Regions from separate parts of the Planococcus rifietoensis genome, predicted to be linked through region 2. Evidence: riboswitches for the same ligand, from Rfam matches in the RefSeq annotation. Region 2 holds a riboswitch; the other holds the start of a gene.
The links. Region 2 has a riboswitch for FMN ahead of ribD (bifunctional diaminohydroxyphosphoribosylaminopyrimidine deaminase/5-amino-6-(5-phosphoribosylamino)uracil reductase RibD). Riboswitches for the same ligand answer to the same signal wherever they lie in the genome.
Positions count from the first base shown of each region.

Region 1: linked by a shared signal. The riboswitch ahead of AUC31_RS08050 (ECF transporter S component) and the one ahead of ribD (bifunctional diaminohydroxyphosphoribosylaminopyrimidine deaminase/5-amino-6-(5-phosphoribosylamino)uracil reductase RibD) in region 2 are both predicted to bind FMN.

Region 1 covers NZ_CP013659.2:1,618,327-1,622,741, forward strand. Annotated here, with positions in the region: gene AUC31_RS08040 (YpbB family protein) at 1-860, opposite strand, end outside; gene AUC31_RS08045 (ferredoxin) at 967-1,218, shown strand; gene AUC31_RS08050 (ECF transporter S component) at 1,276-1,857, opposite strand; FMN riboswitch at 2,003-2,138, opposite strand; gene AUC31_RS08055 (hypothetical protein) at 2,217-3,389, opposite strand; gene sigX (RNA polymerase sigma factor SigX) at 3,379-3,912, opposite strand; gene AUC31_RS08065 (ATP-binding protein) at 3,959-4,415, opposite strand, start outside.
Region 2 covers NZ_CP013659.2:100,511-104,925, reverse strand. Annotated here, with positions in the region: gene AUC31_RS00525 (bifunctional 3,4-dihydroxy-2-butanone-4-phosphate synthase/GTP cyclohydrolase II) at 1-5, opposite strand, end outside; gene ribE (riboflavin synthase) at 18-653, opposite strand; gene ribD (bifunctional diaminohydroxyphosphoribosylaminopyrimidine deaminase/5-amino-6-(5-phosphoribosylamino)uracil reductase RibD) at 659-1,741, opposite strand; FMN riboswitch at 1,841-1,971, opposite strand; FMN riboswitch at 2,080-2,210, opposite strand; gene AUC31_RS17540 (TIGR04104 family putative zinc finger protein) at 2,323-2,622, opposite strand; gene AUC31_RS00505 (ring-cleaving dioxygenase) at 2,777-3,760, opposite strand; gene AUC31_RS00500 (MarR family winged helix-turn-helix transcriptional regulator) at 3,757-4,236, opposite strand; gene AUC31_RS00495 (PaaI family thioesterase) at 4,385-4,415, opposite strand, start outside.

The DNA.
Region 1 (4,415 bases), 1.5 Mb from region 2:
GGGTCGTTCATGGCCATCTCCACGAAATGATCCTCGATCGTACTGGTTTTCAGTTGCCGGAGCTCGGCAATCTGCTGGAGTGAAAATCCGCGCTCGGACAGATTTTGTGTTCGTTTCGCCGATTCCGTCAAGGCGGATTGTTGGATGATGCCTTCAAGCATGCCCGTTAGCAAAGGATATTCCATGCCTTCAATCACGTCCAGCCAAGCGTGTACAGCTTCAACAGCTGCAACTTTCACATCTATCGGCATGAGGTTCTGCTGCATAGCTAATTGATCCCAGGTGAGCCCGCCGACTCCATAGCCCGACAATCGCTCCACCAGGATTTGTTTATGCGCTTCCGTTGTTTTTGCCAAAGCCAAGCTGGTTTCGATTTGATTTTTGAAAGCCTCTTGAACAGCAGCAGAACGAAAATCGATGCGGTTCAAATAAGCCTTTGCCCATGCCTGCACCGTTTCATCGGCAACAACTGGATCAAAGCGCTTATGGCCTTGCATGAAATTGGACATCGTCTGCACTACTAGTGACAAACGCGCAAAAAACCGATGTTCATTGCCCCTGTATTTCCAGCCGTTCAACGGCGTAGCCGGAATGTCCAAATCGAATGCGGAGCGATCGAGCCGGACGCTGCTGTCATCCGGGATCAGTAAGCCTTGAGCTTGCAGCCTGTCGATGGACGCGAGGTATTCTTGCTTGTCCAGTTTCGGGAGTACGGCAAAATAAGGATGCAGTCCAAAATAGCCGATGTCCTGAATCGTTTGCCCTGATTTCTTTCCTTTAATTAAATGATAAGGGGAAGATACGGTCCGTTGACCGTCTACCGCTTTCATGATTGCTAAAACGACTTCATCGAATCGCACTGAATTACCCTCCTGGCGGTTTTGGGTTGAAAAAATCATGAAATATCTATAGAATAAACACGATAGTATAACTGAACTTGTTCGGAGATAAAGGAGAGGAACTGGAATGGCTAAATATACCATTGTTGATAAAGATACGTGTATCGCATGCGGGGCTTGCGGAGCAGCGGCACCAGACATTTACGATTATGATGATGAGGGCATCGCCTTCGTTATTCTTGATGATAACACGGGGACTGAACAAGTGCCAGATGAGCTGATGGAGGATATGGAAGACGCATTTGAAGGATGCCCGACCGATTCCATTAAAGTGTCAGACGAGCCATTTGAAGGAGATCCACTTAAATACGAAGACTGACCAAATTTTGGTCAATAGAAAAAGCGGCCGGAAGAATCATCTTCCAGCCGCTTCTTTTTATGATAAATAATAGGAACGTTGTTTTTCAATCCACGTATGCATGCTGCCGAAGATCAATAAAACGACGGTCGTAAGTGCTAAGCCTTTGATCAAGTTGAACGGCAGGATTCCGAGGACAATGGTCGTGTACAATGCGTTCCCTGTCTGTTCAGGCATGTTCAGGAAATACGTGTACATCGGCAAAAAGACGAAATAATTGAGCAAGCTCATGCCGATTGCCATCGAGAATGTCCCGATCACCAAACCGAATGCGATGCCTTTTTTTGTGGAAACTTTACGGTAAATGGCATAGACCGGCAAAATGAACAATAGGCTCGTCGCGAAATTCGCCATGTGCCCTACAGGTACGCCAGTCGGGCTTCCCGAAAAGATCCAGTCCAATACGTTCTTAAAGAATGCTACCAAAATGCCTGCTACAGGCCCCATCGTAATCGCCGCGATCAACGCGGGCACATCACTGAAATCCACTTTCAAAAATGCTGGCAATGCCGGCAGCGGAAAATTGAATAGCATCAATACAAATGAGATGCTGCTTAGCATACCGATGACGATCATCGATTGCAATTTCTTGTTCTTCATGTTCCTCTCTCCTTGTCGTGATTCACCAGAAGAAAGGTTCGGAACGCATGCTGCCTAAAAAATCCCTTAAGCAAGGTTTGCTTAAGGGAGAGTCAGGCACACTGAAATAAACGGTCCGTTATTAACAAACGGCATGCGTCCGTACCTTCACCTTCTCCCATCCAGACTATACTGTCGGCTTTGGAATCTCACCAAATCCTGCTTTTTACGGCTCGCGGGCTGATGGACCATGATGTCCAATTACCGCCGGTAGGGAATTGCACCCTGCCCCGAAGATGAATCGATATTTTTTTATACAACTTAATCTTATAAAAAAAAGACAGCAATGTAAACCATACTGCTTACATCACTGCCTTTTTTTATTTTTTTGGCCAGTCGATCCGGTTGGGTGAAACCGGCAGTTCCAATTCTCTAGTGAAATCGAAGCCTGCCCATTCCGTTTGTTCTGTATTGGATAGCGTAAGTGCAGAGCCATAGGATTGCGCAGTCAGCGCCATGCTTTCGACCATCTGCATCGCTTCCGCTTCATCAAGCGCATCCAAATCCAACGGCTCTTCGAATATCAAGTCGGCATTTGTCCCGTCCACTTCGACGCGATAATTGATCTCTTCCGGAACCGGTGAACGGTAGTCGTCATTCGGCGATTGCTGAAGTGACAATAGCGCTTCTTTCACGTTCCCTGGCGACATGCCGTAAGCGGGAGCCAAATGCCAGTCACCCGTTGACGAAGCAAGCAAGTAAAAGCTTTGCCCTTGTTCGCCCGGAACGAGCGGTTCCACCGTCCCCACATGAGATAATTGCGCTGCCTCCCCGTCTTCATTCAATACACGGATTTCCTGCTGATCCATGAACGTTTCCTTTAAACTATTCAGATACAGCAAAGTGGAAGACGAACCTTGATCATAAGTTTGCCCGTCCGGCAGGAAATGGCTGATTGTTGAATCGTTTTGCTGGAGCTCTCCTTCATAAGGGTGGTACTCATCAAAACCCAATCCGGTTTCATCAATTTGCCCGGCGAATGCTTCGTATAATTCAAGTGCAGCCGGTTCTTCCATGTCTTGACTTGGAATGACAAAACTGATCGGTACGACATAGCCATTGTAAGCAAGCCCGATACGAAACACATGCGCACCATCTATCTCACTCTCATAAACTGCACTCCGCTGTACTTGCGGGTCTTCCGCAGCCAAACTCGCTGCCCCTTCAGACTCTTGTGTTTCCCTTTCCGCTTGTTCAGTTTGTTCTGTCTGCGCTTCATCTGTCGACATGGTCGACTCCGCGTCGCTGCTTTCACTACTGCTGCTGCTAGAGTCGGTTCCGTTCTGCTGCAGCAAGGAAACCACAAGTACTGAGATGCTCAAAAATGCGACGATGGCAACCAGCAGCGGCAGCCAGCGCTTCGGCTGCTTGGGTGTTTGCTCTTTATGGGAAAGCTTTTTATACACTTCGGCTTTTGGCCGCCTGTCTTGTATTTTGGGGAAATCCCGCAACAAATTTTCGATTTCTTCATCGTTCCATTTGTCATTCGGCATATTCTCCTCCCCCTTCTGCTTCTAGTAATTTTTGGCGGAGGGACCGGATCGCCCGGTGCTGTGTCGTCTTGACTTTGCCTTCCGACCACTCCAGGACTTCAGCAGTTTCCGCAATGGAGAGATCTTGGAAATAGCGCATGATGATGACGAGCTTTTGGTCCCCTGTACACAAATCGAGCATTTGGTACAAGCGGATCTTGTCTTCATTAAGCAATGAAACTTCTTCCGGTATGCGTTCAGTCGACACCAATTGTTGGGTTTCCCAGTCGAAGAAATCCATCGAATGCTTTTTCCTCACTGCGGTCTTGCGGAAATGGTCGATGGCGACATTTTTGGCGATCGAAAAGAGCCAGGTCTTTTCCGAACTCTTTCCTTGGAACCGGTCATAAGCGCGCAGCACCCTCACATAAACTTCATGCATCAAATCTTCTGCCACATGCCGGTCCTTTACTAAATACACCAAAAACTGAAAGACATCCTGATGGTATTGATCGTATAGCCGATGAAACACGGAGTCATTCACGCAACTCCCCCCGTTCCTTGGATTAGTCGTCACGACAACAAAAAAGTTACATCGCCTTCAGCGGCAATGTGAAGATGAACGAAGTGCCTTCGCCGAATTTGCTTTCGGCGCGGATTTCTCCCGAATGCGCTTTGATGATATTGCTGGCAATCGCGAGACCGAGCCCTGTGCCGCCTTTGCCGAGCGTCCTTGCCTTATCGGCTTTATAGAAACGCTCAAAGACGAATTCCAGGTCTTTCTCTGTAATTCCCGCCCCGGTATCGTTGATCGAAACTTTTGCGTAGTCTCCCATGTTTTCGACATGCACATGCACTTGCCCTCCCTGAGGAGTATGTCGAAGTGCATTATCGATCAAATTCGTCATGACCTGTTCGATGCGGTCTTCATCCAGTTCGGCTGCTGCCCAGTCGTCGAGCTCTGTCGTGAAGCTCAGTTCGATGCCTTTTTCTTTCGCGGCTTGGCTGAATTTCAAGCTCATCCGCTCGATGGCATTATTGAACTGC
Region 2 (4,415 bases):
AGCATCGGTTTGCTCCTTTAAAATCCGTGGCGCCGCAAATAATCGGCGTTCATCGGTTGTTTTGGCGCATGCTCCATAAAACGCTGCACGTACTTCCCGAACATATCGGTTTCAAGATTGACCGAATCGCCTACTTTTTTGCTGCCCAAAGTCGTTTCTCCTGCCGTATGCGGGATAAGCGAAACGGTCAAATGATTTTCGCTGAGTTCGAAAATCGTTAAGCTGATGCCGTCGATCGCGACGGACCCTTTGACGATCGACTGCGCAAGCAATTCAGGAGGCGCCGCTATATCGATATACATGGCATTTTCCTGTGGGCGCTTGCGCAAGATCTTGCCGACCCCATCGATATGGCCCGCGACAAGATGTCCGCCGAAACGGCCATTCGCCGCCATGGCACGTTCCAGATTGACAGCACTGGATGTACTAAGTGAAGAAAGGGTCGTGCCGTGGAAGGTTTCCGGCATGACATCCACCGTGAAACGGCCGCTTGATAAAGAAGTCACGGTCAAACAGACCCCTTCGACTGAAATGCTATCGCCGATTTTCGTCTCTTCTAAGACAACATTTGCACGGATCGTCATTTCCATGCTGGATGCGCCGCGCTTGATGCCGGCGAGTTGCCCCTTTTCTTCAATAATGCCTGTAAACATTTGTGTCACTCCTTTAAGGTGGAGATGATCTTCAGATCCGTTCCGAGGCGTTCTACCTTCTGTGTCTCCAAGCGAATGCCGTTTGACGCAGAACTGGTTTGCAGGTCGCCGAAGACGGAAACGGTTCCTTCGCCACCGAGAATAATCGGTGCAATATACGTAGCAACTTCATCCACTTGCCCGCTTTTCAAGAAAGCGGTATTGATTTTTTGGCCGCCTTCCACAAGGACAGACAACACCTTTTGCTCAGCAAGCAATTCCAATGCGGCAGCGATTTCCACATCCGGCGTGTCCAGTTGGAGAATGCGGACATGATCCGGAAATGTTCCGCGGCTGTCGATATCGGCCTGTGATCCGACGATAATCCAAGTAGGGGCATCAGGTACTTGAATGACGTGGCTCTCTATTGGGATGCGCAGGTGGCGATCCAAGATGACGCGGATCGGCTGCTTCGGGGAACCGGCAAACCGATTGGTCAAACGGGGGTTATCGAGTGCAATGGTCTGGGCCCCGACGAGGATGGCGTCGTGCAGCAAGCGCAGTTTGTGGACATCGCGCTGCACTTCAGGCCCCGTAATCTTTTCTGAACGGCCGCCGTATACAGCGATTTTGCCGTCTAGCGTGATGGCATGCTTCAATGTGACGAACGGCCGGTTTTTGCGGATAAAGGTGAAGAACATCCGGTTCAACTCCGCAGCTTCCTGCTCGCAGACACCGGTCTCTACAATAACCCCGGCATTTTCAAGCTTTTGGATGCCCTGGCCCGAAACGAGCGGATTCGGATCCAGCACTGCGACGACGACACGGCGAATGCCGGCTTTTATAATCGCATCTGCGCAAGGCCCAGTCCGGCCATGATGGCTGCAAGGCTCCAGCGTCACATATAAATCCGCGCCCCGCGCTTCAGTGTCTGCCATATTCAGCGCATGGATTTCTGCATGCGCTTGCCCTGCTTTTAGATGCGCGCCCATGCCGATGATGCGCCCATCTTTGATAATCACCGATCCGACGAGCGGGTTGGGGGACGTCTGCCCGGCAGCTGAACGCGCCAACTCCAGTGCTTGCTTCATGATTTGCTGATCGTCCACTTGATCACACCTTTCAGAACAAAATAAAAACCCATTGATTAGCCAATGGGTTAGAAGACAATAGGAAATAGAACTATAGAAAACTCTATAATTTCCGTGTTCTTCCTTCTCCCATCCAGACTCTAACTGTCGGCTTTGGACTTGCACCAAATCCTGCCCCGAAAGGCTCACGGGCTTCGAATTGCTTCGTTACCGTCGATTGGGAATTTCACCCGACCCCGAAGGAATACTATTCAGTTGATCATCCATAGTATGCAAAAAAGGCCCCTTCCATAAAAAGAAAGGGGCCTTGAAAGTTCATATCAAATAAACCTAAGCGATTGCTAGTAGGCTGCTTGACGGTTCTTCTCCCATCCAGACTTTAACTGTCGGCTTTGGACTTGCACCAAATCCTGCCCCGAAAGGCTCACGGGCTTCGGATTGCTCCGTTACCGTCGATTGGGAATTTCACCCGACCCCGAAGAACGCTATAGATGATTATCTGTAAGTTTAGCGCAAGCTTCAGGGGCTGTCCAGAAAAGAATCTTCATTTGTCGCCCACAGCCAACTCATTCCCTATAAAGAAACTCGGATTTCACCAGTCACCACATCGGCCCACGCTCGTCTGTCAATTCGATAAAAAATGGGTAGATGCCCATGATCACTAAAAAGGAAGCCAGGAACAGGGCGAGGGAAACGAACGGGTCAATACCGAAAGCGACCGAAATAAACATGATGAGCGGAGCGGCAAAGACAAACAAACTGGTCTTTTTCCGCGATTCCATCGTCATGAATTGCTCCTGCCTGCAAGACGGGCAAGGTAAGCTCTCCCCAAGTGTGAACAGGCGGCAGACGGTCTGTCCCCATGTCCATGTTGTTCCGCAATTTTGGCATTTCGGCATTGCCCTTCTCCCCTTCCCTTGTACTATCTATACTTACGAACATAAGTGGAATAAGTTCCCAAAATCGTCCCATTATTTCAGTTTTTTGGACATTCTTTCCTCTTTGTCTTCTCATAAAAAAGCACTGCCCATTGTGAGCAGTGCCGGATTTTTCTTATAGGTATTCTTTTTCGATATCCTTCGTGCTGCGCACCGTATCAATCGGCCGCACCATGCTTTCGATCTGTTCGCGCTTCGGTTCCAAAAACGGCGGCAAAGAGAGTTTCTCCCCAAGTGTTTCATATGGCTCGTCGCCCATGAAGCCCGGGCCATCCGTTGCCCATTCGAACAATAGACCGGGTGCGACCCGTGCATACAATGATTCGAAGAAGAAGCGGTCGACATAGCCGGAAGTCGAGAATCCGATTTCCTGCATATGGCTGGTCCATTCGTTCAATGCTTCGCGATCCGCCACGCGGAACGCGGCGTGATGCACCGTGCCAAAACCTTGCTGGCCGGATGGCAATTCTGCATTATGTTCGACAATCACTTGCGCACCGTTGCCGCCTTCGCCCATCTCGAACAGATGAAGCGATCCTTCTTCAGCGATTTCTTTCATATGCATCGCCTTTTCGAGCACTTCCTTCAAGTAATCGAATTGCCCGATGCGGATATGGATCGGGCCAAGGCCGGTAATGGCAAATTCAAGCGGGACCGGGCCTTGCTGCCACGGCGTGCCTGCCTGTACGCCTTCATTGTTCTCATCCGATACGAGCATATACTGCTGGTCATCGAAGTCTGTGAACGACAAAGTTTTGACGCCGAATTGCTCGGTTATGGCCGTATGCTGCACTTCGTATTTGTCGAAACGTTTTTCCCAATAGCTAAGCGCTTCATCCGTCGGTACCCGGAAAGCTGTCTTGTAAATTTCGTTCGTGCCGTGAGAGCCTTTCGGGATTCCCGGAAAATCAAAGAAAGTCATATCAGTCCCGGCTGAGCCTTTATCGTCAGCGAAAAACAAGTGATAGGTTTGGATATCATCTTGGTTCACCGTTTTCTTGACCAATCTCATGCCCAATACATACGTGAAAAATTCATAATTCTTCTCGGCGCTGCTCGTAATCGCCGTTACATGGTGGATCCCTTTCAATTCGTTCATGCATACCGCTCCTTGTCTTTTAATATTCTATCTTTCGGTTCCATACTGTCTTGTGCCTCGTAGCCGACTTTTTTCAGCTTCTCAATCAACTCCACTACTTCCTCTTGCCCAAGTCCGGCAAACACTTTATCCATCTGCCGTTCATGTTCAGGAAAAATCCGCTTCATCAATTCCTGGCCGTCGTCCGTCAAAAGCGCATAAGTCACGCGCCGGTCTTCTTTGCACGCTTCCCGTTCGACATAGCCCTTGTGCTCCAGCTTATCGACCACATAGGTGATGCTGCTGCTTGCAATCAACACTCTCTTGCCGATTGCCTGTATCGGTTGCCGGCCTTGATGATAGAGCAGTTCGAGCACCGAGAATTCGGTCGCATTCAAGCCGTATCCCGCCACGTCGCGTTTAATGGCATCATGGACCGCATCCGCAGCGCGAATCAAAACCGTTACAGCTTTCAGGTTTTGGTTGGAGAACTCCATTTATATTTCACCTCTTTACTTCGAATTAAAATATCTTTAATTAAAAGTAATTATAACAAGCCGCGGCTGGTGGGTCAAGAGAACGGCTTCCAATTGCAGCCAATCAAAAAACTCCTATTCGCTAGAAGCGAATAGGAGCGATCACAATTTATAATTTGAACGTGCCTGTGCTATAGGCC